4 regions of the Nesterenkonia sp. YGD6 genome follow, and region 4 is predicted to be linked to each of the others. Evidence: riboswitches for the same ligand, from Rfam matches in the RefSeq annotation. Region 4 holds a riboswitch; each other region holds the start of a gene.
The links. A riboswitch is a leader RNA that binds a small molecule or an ion and turns the genes downstream of it on or off. The one in region 4 is predicted to bind S-adenosylmethionine.

Region 1 (3,785 bases), on a different contig from region 4:
CCCCAGGTCTCGTAGGCGAGGGTGACTTCGGGCAGCCGCCCGCCGGCCTCGAAGGTGTACGCGCCGACCTCAGCGGTCTTCAACGCACCGGCGGGCCTGTTCCCAAAGTCATTCAGCACCTGATCACCCTAACCTCAGACCGCCGCTGCGGTTTCTTGCTTCGTCACATTGTCCGCGCCGGCCTCCGCTGCCGCGTTCACAGCGCCCTGGGCGGCCTTCTCGAAGCCCTGGTCCAGATCGGCGATGATGTCGTCGATATGCTCCAGGCCCACCGAGAGCCGGACCAGTCCGGGCTTGACTCCGGCGGCGCGCTGCTCGGCGTCGCTGAGCTGGCTGTGCGTGGTCGAGGCGGGGTGGATCACCAGGGAGCGGACGTCGCCGACATTGGCCACCAGCGAGTGCAGCTCCAGCGCGTCCACGAAGGCCTGGCCCGCCCGGGCCTGACCTGAAGCGTCGTGGGCTGCTCCTCCGGCGAGCTCGAAGGACAGCACCGCCCCGGATCCGCGGGGCAGGTACTTCTGAGCGCGCTCGAAGCAGGGGCTCGAGGGCAGACCGGAGTAGTAGACCCGTCGCACGGCGTCATGGGCCTCCAGGTACTCGGCGACCTTCTGCGCGTTCTCGACATGGCGTTCGATCCGCAGCGAGAGGGTCTCCAGCCCCAGGTTGATCTCGAAGGCGTTGTGCGGGGACAGTGCCGGACCGAGGTCGCGCAGCAGCTGGACCCGGGCCTTGAGGATGAAGGAGAGGTTGACCCCGAAGATCCCGTCGGCGCCGAGATCCCGGCCGAAGACCAGCCCGTGGTAGCTCTCGTCCGGGGTGGAGAAGCCGGGGAAGCGCTCCGGGTGGGCGAAGTAGTCGAAGCGCCCGGAGTCCACGATCACCCCGGCGATGGCCGTGCCGTGGCCGCCGAGGAATTTGGTGGCCGAGTGCACGACGACGTCGGCGCCGAAGTCGATCGGCTTGATCAGGTATGGGGTGGTCAGCGTGGAGTCGATGATCAGCGGTGCCCCGAACTCATGCGCCACCGAGGCGACGCCTTCGATGTCCAGCACGTCCCCGCGCGGGTTCGCCACGGATTCGCCGAAGAAGGCGACCGTGTTCTCCCGGGTGGCGGCGCGCCAGGATTCCAGGTCATCGGGGTCCTCCACGAAGGAGACCTCGATGCCGAACTTCGGCAGGGTGTGCTTGAAGAGGTTCTGTGTGCCGCCGTAGAGGGTGGGTGAGGCGACGATGTGGCTGCCGGCCGAAGCGATGTTCAGCAGCGCCAGCGTGGTGGCAGCCTGTCCGGAGCCGACGGCGAGCGCCCCGACTCCGCCTTCGAGGGCGGCGATCTTATCCTCCACCGCCTGGACGGTGGGGTTGCCGATGCGCGAGTAGATCGGGGCGATCTCCTCGAGTCCGAAGCGGCGCGCGGCGGCGGCGGTGTCCGGGAAGACGAAGGAGGTGGTCTGCTGGATCGGCAGCGCCCGTGCTCCGGTGACCGGGTCGGGGGCGACTCCGGCATGGATCTGCTGGGTCTCGAACTGCCAGGTGTTCTCGTTGCTCAAAGGATTCTCCGTTCAATGCGGCCCAGGAACCGGGCCGGATGTGAACGTCGCTGCCGGTGGTCGAGCTTCCGGCGCTGAATCCTGTACGGCCCTGTCCTGAGGACTGGGATGTTGGGCCCGCACTGGTGTGTGGCCCGCGCTTGCTGAGTGAGTCGGTGAATTGCTTCACTGACTGTTTCAGCCAGGTCGTCACCCGGGGCACCCCACCGCGAACTGGAGGGTTGCCGGCCAGCAAACCGGGGTTTTGCGCTGGCACTCTTGACCTAGGACCAAGTCTGCATCGCGGAATGCTTCCTTGCAAGTGCGGGCCAGGGGTCGGGTTCGCAGTTCGTCATGTTCGGCCACCCTGCCGCGAGTCACTCCGGCCCGAGGAACGCGAACGGCTCCGCGGGCTCGAAGAGATCACTGACGTCGCCGGCGTGGCCGTCGGGCGGGCCATCAGCAAGATCCATGCGGCGGACACCTGAGCCTTCTCGCAGGTCGAGTCGGTCCAGGGACACCCAGATGACGCTGGGCCGCAGCGCGGAGTCGAAGAAGTAGCGACGGTCCTTGTGGTCCGCCACGGTGCGCCACTGGGTCGAGGAGATGTTCGGCTGCCCCGGAGTGCTGATCCCATAGGGGACCGACGCGTTGCGGATCACCCCGAACACCGACGCGGTCGCGATGGTGCGGTCTTCCACCTGCGGCACCGCGTTGATGTAGAAGCTTGCCCGGACATAGCGGTCGGCGGCGCGATTGGTGCCCGGGAGCATGACGGTACCGCCGATGCCGCGCCAGTAGGTGTCGATCGCCAGCTGTTGAGCGAAGGGCGGTGAATTGGTCATGACCTGGTGGGTGCGGTCGTGGTGTATCTGCAGCGTCCCGTCCAGGTACTCACAGATGGCGCTGTCCCCGGAGGCATCCGAGATCGACAGGTGCATGGTCGCCTGGCGCGGCTGCCCTGGCACGCCGGCGGTGACCACGGCGAAGTCTTCACGGGCGAGTGATTCGACCGCCTCCGTCACGGTCGCGAAGCTGTCCAGCACGTACTGGGCCCAGGCGCCGAGGGAGAGCTTCGGCCGGGCATCGTCGAGCCCCGGGTAGCGCGACTCGACCAGCCACAGGGCATTGGCGACCAGCCCCCGCTCGTTCATCCCATCGGTGGTCGAGATGTCATAGCCGGAGGCGATCACGCTGCCATAGCGGGACGTCCAGGTCAGCGACTCCGACCCGGCTCCTCCCTCGCGCGGCAGCCCCCGGGGGAAGACCCACAGATTCGTCCCCAGGTCGGCGTTCCAGTCCATGGAACGGGCCGTCAGCACACGATCCTGCTCGCCCAGGTAGACCACACGTGTGCACATCAGACTGGCCTCTCACCGAACCTGGGCTCCAACTGGGCCTCAGTGTGTCGGAGGCCATATCCGGAGGTCAACCCTGACCTAGACTCACCTTTCATGAGTGCCTCCGACAATGACGTCCTGACAGCCCTGCGCAGCGCCTTCACGCCGGGCACCTTGACCACCGACGCCGCGGAGCTCGACGCCCACGCGGTCGACCAGGGGCCGCTGGAGCATTGGCAGGTGCACCCGCCGCTCGCCGTGGTCTTTGCTGAATCGACGCAGGACGTCCAACTGCTGGTGCGACTCTCCTGCGAGCATGGCTTCGCGCTGATCACCCGCGGGGCTGGGACTTCCGTCTCCGGCGGGGCGAACTCCACCGAGGGTTCGGTGGTGCTGAACCTGACCCGGATGAACCAGATCCTGGCGATGCGACCCGAGGATGAGGTCGCCGTCGTCGAACCGGGCGTGATCAACGCCGACCTCAACGCCGCCGCCGCGGAACACGGGCTGATGTACGCCCCGGATCCGGCGAGCTACCGCACCTCCACCATCGGCGGCAATGTCGCCACCAACGCCGGCGGGCTGCGCTGTGCGAAGTACGGGGTGACCCGTGATTCGGTGCTTGCCCTGGACGTGGTGCTCGCCGACGGCACGCTGATCCACACCGGACAGGCCACCTTCAAGGGCGTCGCCGGCTATGACCTGACCAGCCTGTTCGTCGGCTCCGAGGGGACCCTCGGCATCGTCGTCGGGGTCACCGTGCGGCTGCGCCACCTGAGTGCGCACACCGAGACCATCGCCGCGTTCTTCGACGAGCTGACCACCGCCGCCCAAGGGGTCCTGGACATCGGCAGGGCCCGGGTGCAGCCGGCGATCACGGAGCTGCTGGATCGCCGCACCATGCTCGCCCTGGATGAGG
Region 2 (3,785 bases), on a different contig from region 4:
CCAGCTCGATCCCGGCGTACTCGGCGAGGATCTCCGCCGTTCCCTCGGGGTTCTCGTTGGCCCATTCGCGGGCCTGCTCGTAGACGTTGACCACGATCTGGGCCACATCGGGGTGGTTCTCCACGAAGTCCCCGGTGGCGTTGATGACCGAGTAGGTGTTGAAGTCCACGTTGCGGTAGAGCAGCTCCGCGCCCTCGGCCTCGGCGCCGGCCATGATCGGATCCAGTCCGGCCCAGGCGTCGACGTCGCCGTTCTCCAGCGCCTGGCGGCCGTCGGCGTGCTGCAGCGCCTGGACCTCGACGTCGTCCACGCTCAGCCCGGCCTCCTGCAGCGCGCGCGCCATGAAGAAGTAGGGGTCGGTGGCCAGGGTGGCGGCGATCGAAGCTCCCTCGAGATCCTCCACGGATTCGATGTCGGAGCCTTCCTGGGTGACCAGAGCGGACCACTCGGGCTGGTTCTCGATCATGATCGTGTGGGTGTCGGCGCCGACGGCGCGGTTCAGCAGCGCGGCCGAGCCGGCGGTGGAGCCCACGTGGATGTTGCCCGCGCGCAGGTTCTCGTTCGCGCGGTTCGAGCCCTGGGACTGCACCCACTGCACGTCGACGTCGAGCTCTTCGAGCTCTTCCTCCAGCCAGCCGTTCTCCAGGATGATCAGGCTCAGCGGGTTGTACGTGGCGAAGTCGATGTTCAGCGTCTCCAGCTGCTCGTCCTCGCCGCCATCACCGCCGCAGGCGGTGGCGAGCAGCGCGACGGCGGCGGCTGCGGAGACAGCTTTGACGGAGGTGCGGCGGGAGCGCGGGGAGCGGGAAGCGGAGGTGCTGGGCATGGGGAGGGCCTTTCGATTCTTCAAGGATGGACATCGTGTTCGAGGTTCATGGTCGTGCGTGTCAGGCAGAAGCGGCAGAAGGCTCCTGGCATGTGCGGCATGTGGGGTCAGGCAGGGAATGGGCCCCGGAGGTGGTGATCCGGCAGTGCGGGGACCGCGTCGGCGGAGCCCCGCTGGTCAGGTCAGGACGAGCGGAGTCGGCCCGATCAGCTGCCGGGACGAGTCAGTGGCTGTGCGAGTCGACGCCGAGGCCGGAGAAGAGCTCCCCGCGCAGAGCGGCAAGCTCCGCGGAGGCGCGATCTCGCGGACGTCGCCCGGGCACGCTCAGCAGTCGGGCGATCGTGGCACCTTCGGCGGGATCGGGGTCCGCCGGGTCCTGCCCGAGGAGCAGCACGCGGTCTGCCAGCTGCAGCGCCTCATCCACGTCGTGGGTGACGAGCAGCACCGTGGTGCCGGTCTGCGCATGCAGATCCAGCAGCAGGTCCTGCATCTTCAGCCGGGTGAGCGCGTCCAGGGCGCCGAAGGGCTCGTCGAGCAGCAGCACGCCGGGGCGGCGAGCCAGTGCCCGGGCGAGCGACGCGCGCTGCGCCATGCCTCCGGAGATCTCCCGGGGTCGCAGCGACGCGCGGTCGTGCAGACCGACCAGCTCCAGGAGCTCGTCCACGCGTTCACGCCCCTCGGCCTTGGACAGGCTGCGCGGCAGCCCCAGGCTGACGTTCTTGTGGATCGAGCGCCAGGGCAGCAGTCGCGGCTCCTGGAATCCGACCGCGGTGCGCTCGTCGTAGCGCTGCACCGGGGAACCGTTGATCAGGATCTCGCCGGTGCTGCCGGTGTCGAGACCACCGACGGCGCGCAGCAGCGTGGACTTGCCGCAGCCGGAGGAACCCAGGATCGCGAGCACCTCACCGGGAGCGATCTGCAGGCTGACGTCGCGCAGCACGGTGCGCGATCCGAAGGCGCGGCCGACGCCGGAGAGCTGGACATCGAGTGACGTGTACTGCTGCCGGCTGTCGGGCTTGGCGGCAGCCACGGAGGTGGCGTCTGAGGGCTCGGCAGGGCCGGCAGCGGTTGTTGCGGTGTAGTCGGTCAGGGTGGAGGCAGGCGAAATCATCAGAGGATACTCCCATCGATCCTGGCGGTAGCACCCGGCGAAAAGACACCCTTGCAAAGGTGCCCCTCCCTGGGTTGCTGCGGCGTCGACGAGCCAGATCTCTCGGCCGCTCGGGATGGTACGCGGATCAGACTACGCCCAGGCGGGGAATCCGATCAATGTCGCGTTCAGCAAATGAGACAAAACGCAACACATATCGCGACTTGACTTTCTGCCCACGCTCACCATTACAGTGAAGGCACTCAACCATCCAGAGCGACCGAGAGATCTGGCTCGAAGACGTCGCAGCAACCCGGAGGGCTTCACGGCCTCCGCCGGGTGCTAACGCCAGGACCGATGGAGTATGCCCCTTGATTTCCCTGTCCCATGTCTCGACGACCTTTGCCGCCCGCGGCCACGAGCCGCTGACCGCGGTCGATGACGTCAGCCTCGAGGTGCCGCGCGGCAGCATCCAAGGCATCATCGGGTTCTCCGGCGCCGGCAAGTCCACGCTGCTGCGCAACATCAATCTGCTCGAGCGCCCCACCTCGGGCCAGGTCAGCGTCGCCGGCACCGAGCTGACCGGCTTGGACGATGCGGCGCTGCGCCGGGCCCGGCACCAGATCGGCATGATCTTCCAGGGATTCAACCTGGTCAACAACCTCAGCGTCGCCCAGAACGTCGAGCTGTCGCTGAAGTTCGCCGGGGTCATGGACCGCCGTGAACGTCTGCGGCGGGCGGCCGAGGCGCTGGAGATCGTGGACATCACCGACAAGGCCTCCGTGTATCCGGCTCAGCTCTCGGGTGGTCAGAAGCAGCGCGTGGCGATCGCTCGGGCACTGGCGACCAAGCCTGAGGTGCTGCTCTGCGATGAGCCGACCTCTGCGCTGGACCCCTTCACCACTGCCACCGTGCTGCAGTACCTCGCGGATGTGAACCGTGAATTCGGCATCACCGTGGTGATCGTGACCCACGAGATGGAAGTCATCAAGGCTCTCGCCGACAACGTCGCGGTGATGGAGGATGGGCGGGTCGTCGAGGAGTTCCCGGCGAGCGAGCTCCGCCGAGAAGGGTTCAATCCGCGGACCTCGATCGGAAAGTACCTGCTCAGCGATGGGATACGGCTGGACCGCAGCGGCCCGGCCGCGCATGGGTCGGAGTCCGGCGAGCAGAAGTCGGGTCAGTCCACGCGACGCTCCCCGCAGCACGCGGAGTCTCAGGATCAGGGTCAGACGCGCCGGTCAGAGCACGCCGCCCTGGCCGGCTCGGCAGGGGGTGTGCGCTGATGGACCTCGTCATCGAGCGGCTTCCCGAGATCAACCAGGCCATGCTGGAGACCTTCGCGATGATCGGGGTCGCCATCCCGGTGGCGGTCCTGCTGGGCACCCCGCTGGGGATCTGGCTCTTCGTCCACGCCCCCGACGGACTGGCGCCGCGGCCACGGTCTCATGCGATCGTCTCCGGGGTGGTGAACATGATCCGGTCCTTCCCGTTCCTGATCCTGCTCATCGCCATCATCCCGTTCACCCGGTTCGTGGTCGGCACCTCGGTGGGCACCGCCGCGGTGATTGTCCCGCTGACGATCAACGCCATCCCCTACTTCGCCCGCCTGGTGGAGCAGAACATCACCCAGCTGGGCTCCGGTGCGGTGGAGGCGTCCCGGGCGATGGGCGCCACGCGCGGGCAGATCATCCGCAACGTGCTGCTCGTCGACGCCAAGCCCGGACTGATCGGCTCCATCACCATCACCACGGTCAGCTTCATCTCCTATTCGGCGATGTCAGGGCTGGTCGGCGGCGGGGGCATCGGTGACCTGGCGATCCGCTACGGCTACTACCGCTATGAGACCCCCACCATGATCGCCGCCAT
Region 3 (3,785 bases), on a different contig from region 4:
TCACGTCCCTTCGCAAGCGCACCCTCGGCGATGCCGAGATAGAGGTTGCCGAAGGCGAGCTGGATCCCCGGGGTCACCAGGGACGAGTAGGGCTCGTCTGAGAGCAGGCCCAGCACGTCGTCCTGGTTCACCGCCACATCGGAATACGTGACCGTGTTCGAGGAGGAGAGCCGCTGGCCGAGGAAGTCCCAGTCATCGATGTATGTCACGCCTTCCCGGCCGTTCTCCAGGACGAAGGCGAGGATGCGTCCCTCGCCGGGGCCAGCTGAGATACGAGCATTGACCAGCAGCACATCGCCGACGGCGGAGCCCGTGGAGTACCGCTTGCGCCCGTTGAGCACGTAGCCGGTCTCGGTGGGGATCAGCATGAGGTCAGGGTCCGTCGGGTTCACCGAGTCGCCCCAGATCCATTGACCCTGGGCGCTCGCGCGGAACCAACGTTCGCGGCCGCTCGGATCCGGCAGCGCGAAGACGATGTTGGCCTCGTTGATGTAGTGGTAGGCCAGCAGCTGGGCGATGGATGCATCGGCCCGGGCCAGGATGCGCACGGCCTCCAACGCCGTGGCCCAGTGCCCGCCTCCCCCGCCGAACTCCTCGGGGATCAGCAGGGTCACCAGCCCGGAGGCCTTGAGCAGCCGGGCCTCGCGATACGGGGTCTCGTTGGCTCGGTCCCGCTCCACGGCGTCCTGGGCGAGGGTCTCTGCAACTTGAGTGGCGATCGCGCTCCAGTGCGCGAGCTCCGCGCCGTCGGCTCCGCGGGTCCAATGAGTGCGGGTTGCTGAAACCCGCGGCACTGCCGGGTCCGACGCCGGGGTTCTGGACGTCGTCGTGTGGGGTGATGTGGCTGGAGCTGATGTGGCGGTGTCTGCGGGGTGTGTCATGTCTTGATCTCCGAGGGTGCGAGTCAGGGTACGGACGTGGTGCGGCTGGGCACAGGGACGCCGTCAGGCGAGTGCAATGGGCCTATGACGTGCGTGTGAAAGAGATGCGGGTGAGTTCTCAGGCGCTCGGCGCGGCGCTGACCGGTGCATCTGGCGGACTGGCCGCGGCAGACTCATTCGCGAGGCCCGGCTCGCCGACGCTCCACAGCCGGACCGGCTCGGTGCCGTTGACCCGGTGGTCCCCGGCGATCCGGGCCTTATAGACCCAGGGGTTGTGGCTGGTGACAGTGCGCGCGTTGCGCCAGTGCCGGTCCAGGCTGCGGGACTGGCTCACCCCGGAGGCACCGAGGACGTCGAAGATCCGGGTGACCGCCTCCAGCACGGGGCGGTGCAGCGCCACCTGCGCGCGGCCAGTGGCGAGCTCCACGGCGTTGGCTGCCTCGATCTGGGCATCCTGGGTGCTGCTTCGTGCGGCGAAGGCGGCATCGAGGCTGGCGGCGGTGGCGAGGACCTGCGCACGCGCCAGCGCCGCCACGGCATCCACCTCTCCGACGGCCTGGAGCAGCTGCGGATCGGTGCGTGGGGTGCGGGTGTTGGCGTGGGAGAAGGTCCTCGAGCGCTCATGCAGCAGCGTTGCGGCGTCCCGTGCCGCGGCCTCGACGACGCCGGCGAGCACGATCAGCAGGAAGTGCTGGTAGAGCGCAGTCTGGTACGGGAAGCGATCGGTCAGTCCGCGCAGCTCCGACTCCTCCACCACGGCGTCGGTCAGCCGCGCGGTGCCGGAGCCGGTGGTGCGCTGTCCGAAGCCGTCCCAGTCGTCGTCGATCTGCACTCCGGGCTGGTCCCGGCGCACCAGCACGGCGAGCTCATTGCCCGCGGCGTCCCGGGCGGTGACGTCGAGCCAGTCCGCGAAGATCGCACCGGTGGTGTAGTACTTCACCCCTGTGACCCTGGGCCCGTCGTCGGTCTGGCTGACCACGGTGCCGGACTGGTGGAAGCCGCCCTTGCCCGGTTCGGTCCAGGCGTTGCCGACCAGCTCCCCTGCGGCCAACCTGGCGAGCCAGCGCTGCACGACGCGCCGGGCATCGGGCCCGGCGTCAGGCGCGGAGTCAGGGGCGGGGTCAGTTCGGGCGTCGCAGCGCCACAGCAGATCCTCCTGGACCGCGAAGTGGCCGCGCAGCACCTGCGGGATGTTGCTGTCCTGGGCGGCGAGCTCCAGGAGGACCTCGGTGGTCTGCACCCAGTCCAAGCCGTATCCACCAGCCGGCTCCGGCACGCGAAGCCGTCCGATGCCACCTGCCACGAGGTCCGTGACCTCATCGCGGGCGAGCTCACGGCTGCGCTCTCGGTCGAGCGCGGAGAGGCCGACACGCTCAATGGCGTCGCGCAGATTCTGGGGCACAGGCAGCTGAATGTTCATTCTTTCCTCCATCGATTCTGGCGGTAGCACCCGGCATGTCCGGGTTGCTGCGACGTCTTCGGGCCAGATCCCTCGGTCGCTCTGGATGGTGATGACGCTAAATATAGAGGGTGTGGGGGCTCATTCGTCAAGTTCGCATGACGCCACATGTCTGAACTCTGCCGCGGGTCATTGCAGAGCCGAGCGATCGATATCCCTGAACTTCTACCCTGCAAATCCGCAGTGCGCCCTAGTTTGTTCATCTGGCGAATCATGAACGCATTCGGTGCCGACCCACGCTGGGAATGTCACATGGCGTCTCACAGTGCGAACAATTCTTGCTGGTCGGCGAGACGACGCGTAGCGTTGAGGTGTCACCATCCCGAGCGGCTGAGAGATCTGGCTCAGAGACGCCGCAGCAACCCGGATTCGCCGGGTGCTAACGCCAGGACCGATGGAGTTGATCTGCATGTCTGTTCCTGCTCGCACCCTTGAGAACCCCACCGCCGCGTCCCGTGTGGACTCCTTTGCGCTGCGCCACGCCCTGGCACAGTTTCCGCAGGGCGTCGTCGCCGTCGGCGCGGAGGTCGATGGGACACCTGAGGCGATCATCGCATCCACCTTCACGGTGGGCGTCTCGCTGGAGCCACCCCTGGTCACCCTGGCGGTGCAGCACGATTCCTCCACCTGGCCGAAGCTTGAGCGCAGCGGCGGCGAACTGGGCATCTCGGTGCTCGGCCGCGATCAGAACGGGCTGTGCAGGCAGATCGCGTCCAAGGACCGCGCCAACCGATTCACCGGGGTGGACTACCAGCTCCACGGCTCGGCGCTGCTGCTCGATGGGGTCCCGATGTGGCTGCGCACCCGGATCTACGACCGGGTCCGCGCCGGGGACCACGACATCATCGTGCTGGAGATCCTGGACCTGGGCTTCACCGAGGGCGCTCCTGGGCTGGTCTTCCACCAGCACGAGTTCAAGACCCTGACCACCCTGAGCTGACCCGAAGGACCCTTGTTGAGCATCCACCCTCGATCCACCGTGCCCGCAGCCGCGGCCACTCCCGAAGACTCGACGCACCGCGACACCCCCGAAACAACACCCTCGTGCAAGGACCAGCGCTCCGCGATCGTGCCCTCGCATCCGTTGAGCGCCGACGTGCACGCCTGGACGGACCCGCAGGACGAGGACCAGCGCATGGCATTCTGGTCCGCGGCGGCCACCCTGTTGGACTGGTCGACCCCGTGGGAGACCACCCACTCCTGGACCCCGCCGAACCCGGTCACCCAGCGCGGCCCGAAGATCGGCTGGTATGAGGGCGGGACGCTCAACGCCGCGGTGAACTGCGTGGACCGCCACGTCGCCGCGGGACGCGGGGAGAAGATCGCGCTGCACTTCGAAGGCGAGCCCGGAGACCGCGAGGACGTCAGCTACGCCGAGCTGGGCCGTCGGGTCAACCAGGCGGCGAACGCGCTGACCAGCATGGGCATCACCCGCGGGGACCGCG
Region 4 (3,785 bases):
GGAACGCCCAGATGCCCACGATGAACATCACGAAGATCATCAGGACATTCATGGTCTGGGAGAATGCCACGGAGCGCATGCCGCCGAAGGTCAGGAAGGCGAGCAGGATGATCGCTGTCAGAGCGATGCACTGCCACAGTGGGATCTCCGTGACCGCGAAGAGGGCGGACGCGAAGGCGATGCTGGTGGCCACTGAATACATCGGAAACGTCAGACCGGTGATCACAGAACTGATGGCCTGGGCTCCGCGGCCGAATCGGTCCCCGATGATGCCGGTGACCGTCACCACGAGCTTCTCTCGCAGGGGCTTGACCAGAAGGAGCGCGATCAGCAAGATCTGCACCGTTTCGGCCACGCCGTACCAGACCGCCGACACGCCTGTTCGGTAGCTCAGCTCGACGATCGCGATGTAGGAGGATCCTGAGAACAGTCCCGTGATGCAGAACGCGACGGTCCAAGGGCTGAAACTGCGACCGCTGACGAAGAATCCTCCGCGTCCCGAGCGGCCCACAGCGATGCGGCTTCCGAGTATGAGCCAGGCGGTGTATGCGAGTGCCAGGCCGATCGTCCAGAGTCCGACCGTCGTCACGAGCCCATCTCCACGAGATCTGGGGTGGCATCGGCGTTGAGGACCTCGAAGATCAAGTCCCCGTGGCTGGCGTCCCCGTCCACCTCGTAGCCCCAGGCGCGATTCGCCAGAGCTTCGGCGAGGCCATGGGAGTTCTTGTGCACGAATGCCCACGCGACTTCCAGGTCGATGTGCGCGTCGCGCAAGAGATTGATCGCGGGGCAGATGTGTTCGGCCCACTGGGCGAAGTCTGTCAGGACAGAGGAGTCCTGTTCGCTGGTCTCTACGACCAGCTGCAACCGGTACACGTAGAAATAGGGTTGCACATCTGCTTGCCCAGCCAACCCGCGAGTGTCCTGACGTGCCAGCGTGTATGTGGAGATGTCGGTGAGTGGCAGGGCCCGCCGATGGGCCAGCTGTTCGACCGCGACGGCGATGCAGCTGCTGACACCGCCGATCAGGTACTCCATCGGCGCGGGGCCCTGATCGCTGCCACCGCGCACCACAGGCTGGTCAGAGACGAAGCTGAAGTCCCGGACGGTGAGTTCGGTCCGTACTGGGCCCGACCACGTGCCAGCGACCCGCAGAGTCTTCGAAGAGGTGCGCAGGGGTGCCTCGGTGTACCTCGGATTCAGTCTGTTCTCTTGTGCGCTTGAAGCCGCTTTGGGCATGGAACATCTCACCTTTCATCGTTCCCAGCGGTAGCACCTGCTCACCCTGAAGGGGTGGGGTTGCTGCGACGTCGTTGAGCTAGGTCTCTCAGTCGCTCTGGATGATTCGTTGTCTGCTGAAACCTAGAGCGTCCGGCAGAAAGATGCAAACCCTAGAAAGCAGGGCGACCTGGAGCGCCCGCCACATCAGTCGTAGTTCCCGCCCGTCCTGCCAGAGTCACCCCACCGGCCCCACCGGCCCCACCGGCCCCACCGGCCCGACCGGGCGTCGAAGACTCAGAACAGGTCCGGCATCTCCTCGCGGAGCTTGGCGTCCAGCAGCTGCGCCAGCGATTCGATGCGGTGGTTCGAGAGACGGCTCTTGTCCCAGTACGCGGTGATCTTGCCGATCACCGCCGGGCAGGTCTCCTCGGAGCAGAGATGCTCGGTCATGTCCAGGGTGTGGAGTCCGGCCGGCTCCGCGCCAGGGGGAGTGCATCACTGCGCTGAGTGTGGATCTGGTGGATGGCACAGCTGCTCACGCTGGCACCGACTGGCAGCACCGGTGCCGCTCCGGCTGAGGGCACTTGTGGCGCGAGGCGCGATCGGACATGTTTCACCTGCCGCTCCAGCCGCCGGCGGGTCAGCACCGAGAGGGGCCAGAGACGCTGGAAGAGAGCCTCTTCTCCGGACCGCACGCCCCGGATCGCGCCGGGGATTCGCGCAGAATGCGCAACTCGTCTTCACGGTTGCGACTGTTCTCTCAGCAGTCATCGGTTGACCAAGGACAGGTTCTTGCGAATCTTGAGAAATGACCTTCGGAGGAGGTGGACCTCCACGGTCCGACCTGAGGTCATCCGGCTACGGCGTGGACCCAGCCTGATAGCGGCCCAGGGTGGCGTCGCGGAACTCGTAGAACCGGCCCTGTTCGATGCTGGCCCGGATGTCATCGACCATCTTGATCGTGTAGTGCTCGTTATGGATGGTGCACAGCGTGTTGTAGAGCATCTCCTTGGCCTTGAAGAGGTGATGCAGGTAGGCCCGGGTGTAGTTCTGACAGGTGTAGCAGGTGCACTCCTCATCGATGGGGGAGAAGTCGCGCTTGAAGCGAGCCTGCGGGATGTTGTAGCGACCATCGGGGTGATAGACCCGTCCGGTCCGCGCCACTCGAGAGGGGGAGACGCAGTCGAAGGTGTCTGCCCCGTTCTCGATGGCGGTGAAGAAGTCTTCGGGCTCGGAGATCCCCAGCAGGTGGCGCGGCTTGTTCTCCGGGAGCTCCTCGGCCATCCAGCTCACGATCACCCCGAGGTTCTCCTTGTCCAGGGCGCCGCCGATTCCGAAGCCGTCGAAGCTCTGCCCCTCGATCTCCATGGAGCCCAGATCCTTCGCGGCCTTGCGCCGCAGATCCTCGTACTGGGCACCCTGGAGCACCCCGAAGAGTGCCTGGTAGGGGCGGTGGCTGCGCTCGGCGGTGAGGCTGCGGTGCGCGGAGAGGCAGCGCTCGGCCCAGAGCCGGGTGCGCTCCAGGGAGGTCTCCTGGTAGTCGCGGGTGTTGAACAGCGTGGTCAGCTCGTCGAAGGCGAAGATGATGTCCGCGCCGATCTCGTGCTGCAGCTTCATCGAGATCTCCGGGGTGAACCGGTGGGTGGTGCCGTCGATATGGGACTTGAAGGTCACGCCGTCGTCGTCCACCAGGGCAAGGCGCACCTTCTTCGGGGCGACGGCCGCGTCATCGGGGACCACCGAGGCGTCCATGGTGATGACCTTCTTGAACCCCGCGCCCAGACTCATGACCTGGAATCCGCCGGAGTCGGTGAAGGTGGGCAGCGGCCAGTTCATGAACCGGCCCAGCCCGCCCGCGGCGTCGATCACATCGGTGCCCGGCTGCAGATTCAGGTGATACGCATTGGCCAGGGCGGCCTGGGCGCCGATCTCGAGCATCTCCTCGGGGCGCACGGTCTTGATCGTGGCCTTGGTGGCCACCGGGATGAAGGCCGGGGTCTTGATGTCCCCGTGGGGAGTGCGGATGGTGCCGGTGCGGCCCAGCGCCCCCTCGATCCGGGCCTCGACCTCGAAGCTGAAGGCCTCGCGGCCCGCCTGCGGGTGCGGCGCTGACTCCTGCGGCCTTGCATCCTGCTGTGCGGCCCCCGGCTTCATCGACTCATGCGGAGCGGCGGTCGGGGTCTCGGTGTTCAGCTGATTCGGCACCCGCTCAGTCTAGGCCAGTGGTCCTATGCTTATCCGGTGCCTCCACTAACCGCCCTGACCTCCAACCTGACCTCGCGGCTGACCCGGCTCTGGTGCCAGACCGCGGAGATCCTCCCCGGCGCGGCGCTGGCTCTCATCTTCGCGATCGCCGCGCACCGGCTGATCGCCGAGCAGATTCCGGTGATCTCCGGGCTGCTGGTCGCAGTCCTTGCCGGCATCGCGCTGCGCAGCCTGGGCTGGGTGCCGTTCTGGGCCGAGCGTGGTCTCGGCTGGGCGGCGAAGAAGCTGCTCCGGGTGGGCATCGTGCTGCTCGGCCTCCAGCTGGCGCTGGGTGACCTGCTCGGCCTGGGGTGGGCGGT

Region 1: another riboswitch for S-adenosylmethionine. It lies ahead of LTI14_RS02575 (O-acetylhomoserine aminocarboxypropyltransferase/cysteine synthase family protein); the one in region 4 lies ahead of LTI14_RS05030 (OsmC family protein).
Region 2: another riboswitch for S-adenosylmethionine. It lies ahead of LTI14_RS03515 (methionine ABC transporter ATP-binding protein); the one in region 4 lies ahead of LTI14_RS05030 (OsmC family protein).
Region 3: another riboswitch for S-adenosylmethionine. It lies ahead of LTI14_RS12650 (flavin reductase family protein); the one in region 4 lies ahead of LTI14_RS05030 (OsmC family protein).

What each region holds. Positions count from the first base shown of each region.
Region 1 is NZ_JAJOYY010000001.1:575,129-578,913, forward strand. Features, by position in the region: gene metX (homoserine O-acetyltransferase MetX) at 1-119, opposite strand, end outside; gene LTI14_RS02575 (O-acetylhomoserine aminocarboxypropyltransferase/cysteine synthase family protein) at 135-1,547, opposite strand; SAM riboswitch class IV at 1,679-1,811, opposite strand; gene LTI14_RS02580 (linear amide C-N hydrolase) at 1,904-2,887, opposite strand; gene LTI14_RS02585 (FAD-binding oxidoreductase) at 2,981-3,785, shown strand, end outside.
Region 2 is NZ_JAJOYY010000001.1:780,009-783,793, reverse strand. Features, by position in the region: gene LTI14_RS03525 (aliphatic sulfonate ABC transporter substrate-binding protein) at 1-826, opposite strand, end outside; gene LTI14_RS03520 (ABC transporter ATP-binding protein) at 1,050-1,937, opposite strand; SAM riboswitch class I at 1,947-2,059, opposite strand; SAM riboswitch class I at 2,181-2,280, shown strand; gene LTI14_RS03515 (methionine ABC transporter ATP-binding protein) at 2,288-3,202, shown strand; gene LTI14_RS03510 (methionine ABC transporter permease) at 3,202-3,785, shown strand, end outside.
Region 3 is NZ_JAJOYY010000009.1:56,139-59,923, reverse strand. Features, by position in the region: gene LTI14_RS12660 (acyl-CoA dehydrogenase family protein) at 1-881, opposite strand, end outside; gene LTI14_RS12655 (acyl-CoA dehydrogenase family protein) at 1,000-2,301, opposite strand; SAM riboswitch class I at 2,307-2,393, opposite strand; SAM riboswitch class I at 2,655-2,741, shown strand; gene LTI14_RS12650 (flavin reductase family protein) at 2,750-3,280, shown strand; gene acs (acetate--CoA ligase) at 3,425-3,785, shown strand, end outside.
Region 4 is NZ_JAJOYY010000002.1:356,901-360,685, reverse strand. Features, by position in the region: gene LTI14_RS05035 (sodium:solute symporter family protein) at 1-589, opposite strand, end outside; gene LTI14_RS05030 (OsmC family protein) at 586-1,239, opposite strand; SAM riboswitch class I at 1,252-1,347, opposite strand; gene LTI14_RS05025 (hypothetical protein) at 1,516-1,671, opposite strand; gene tgt (tRNA guanosine(34) transglycosylase Tgt) at 2,080-3,375, opposite strand; gene LTI14_RS05015 (YeiH family protein) at 3,463-3,785, shown strand, end outside.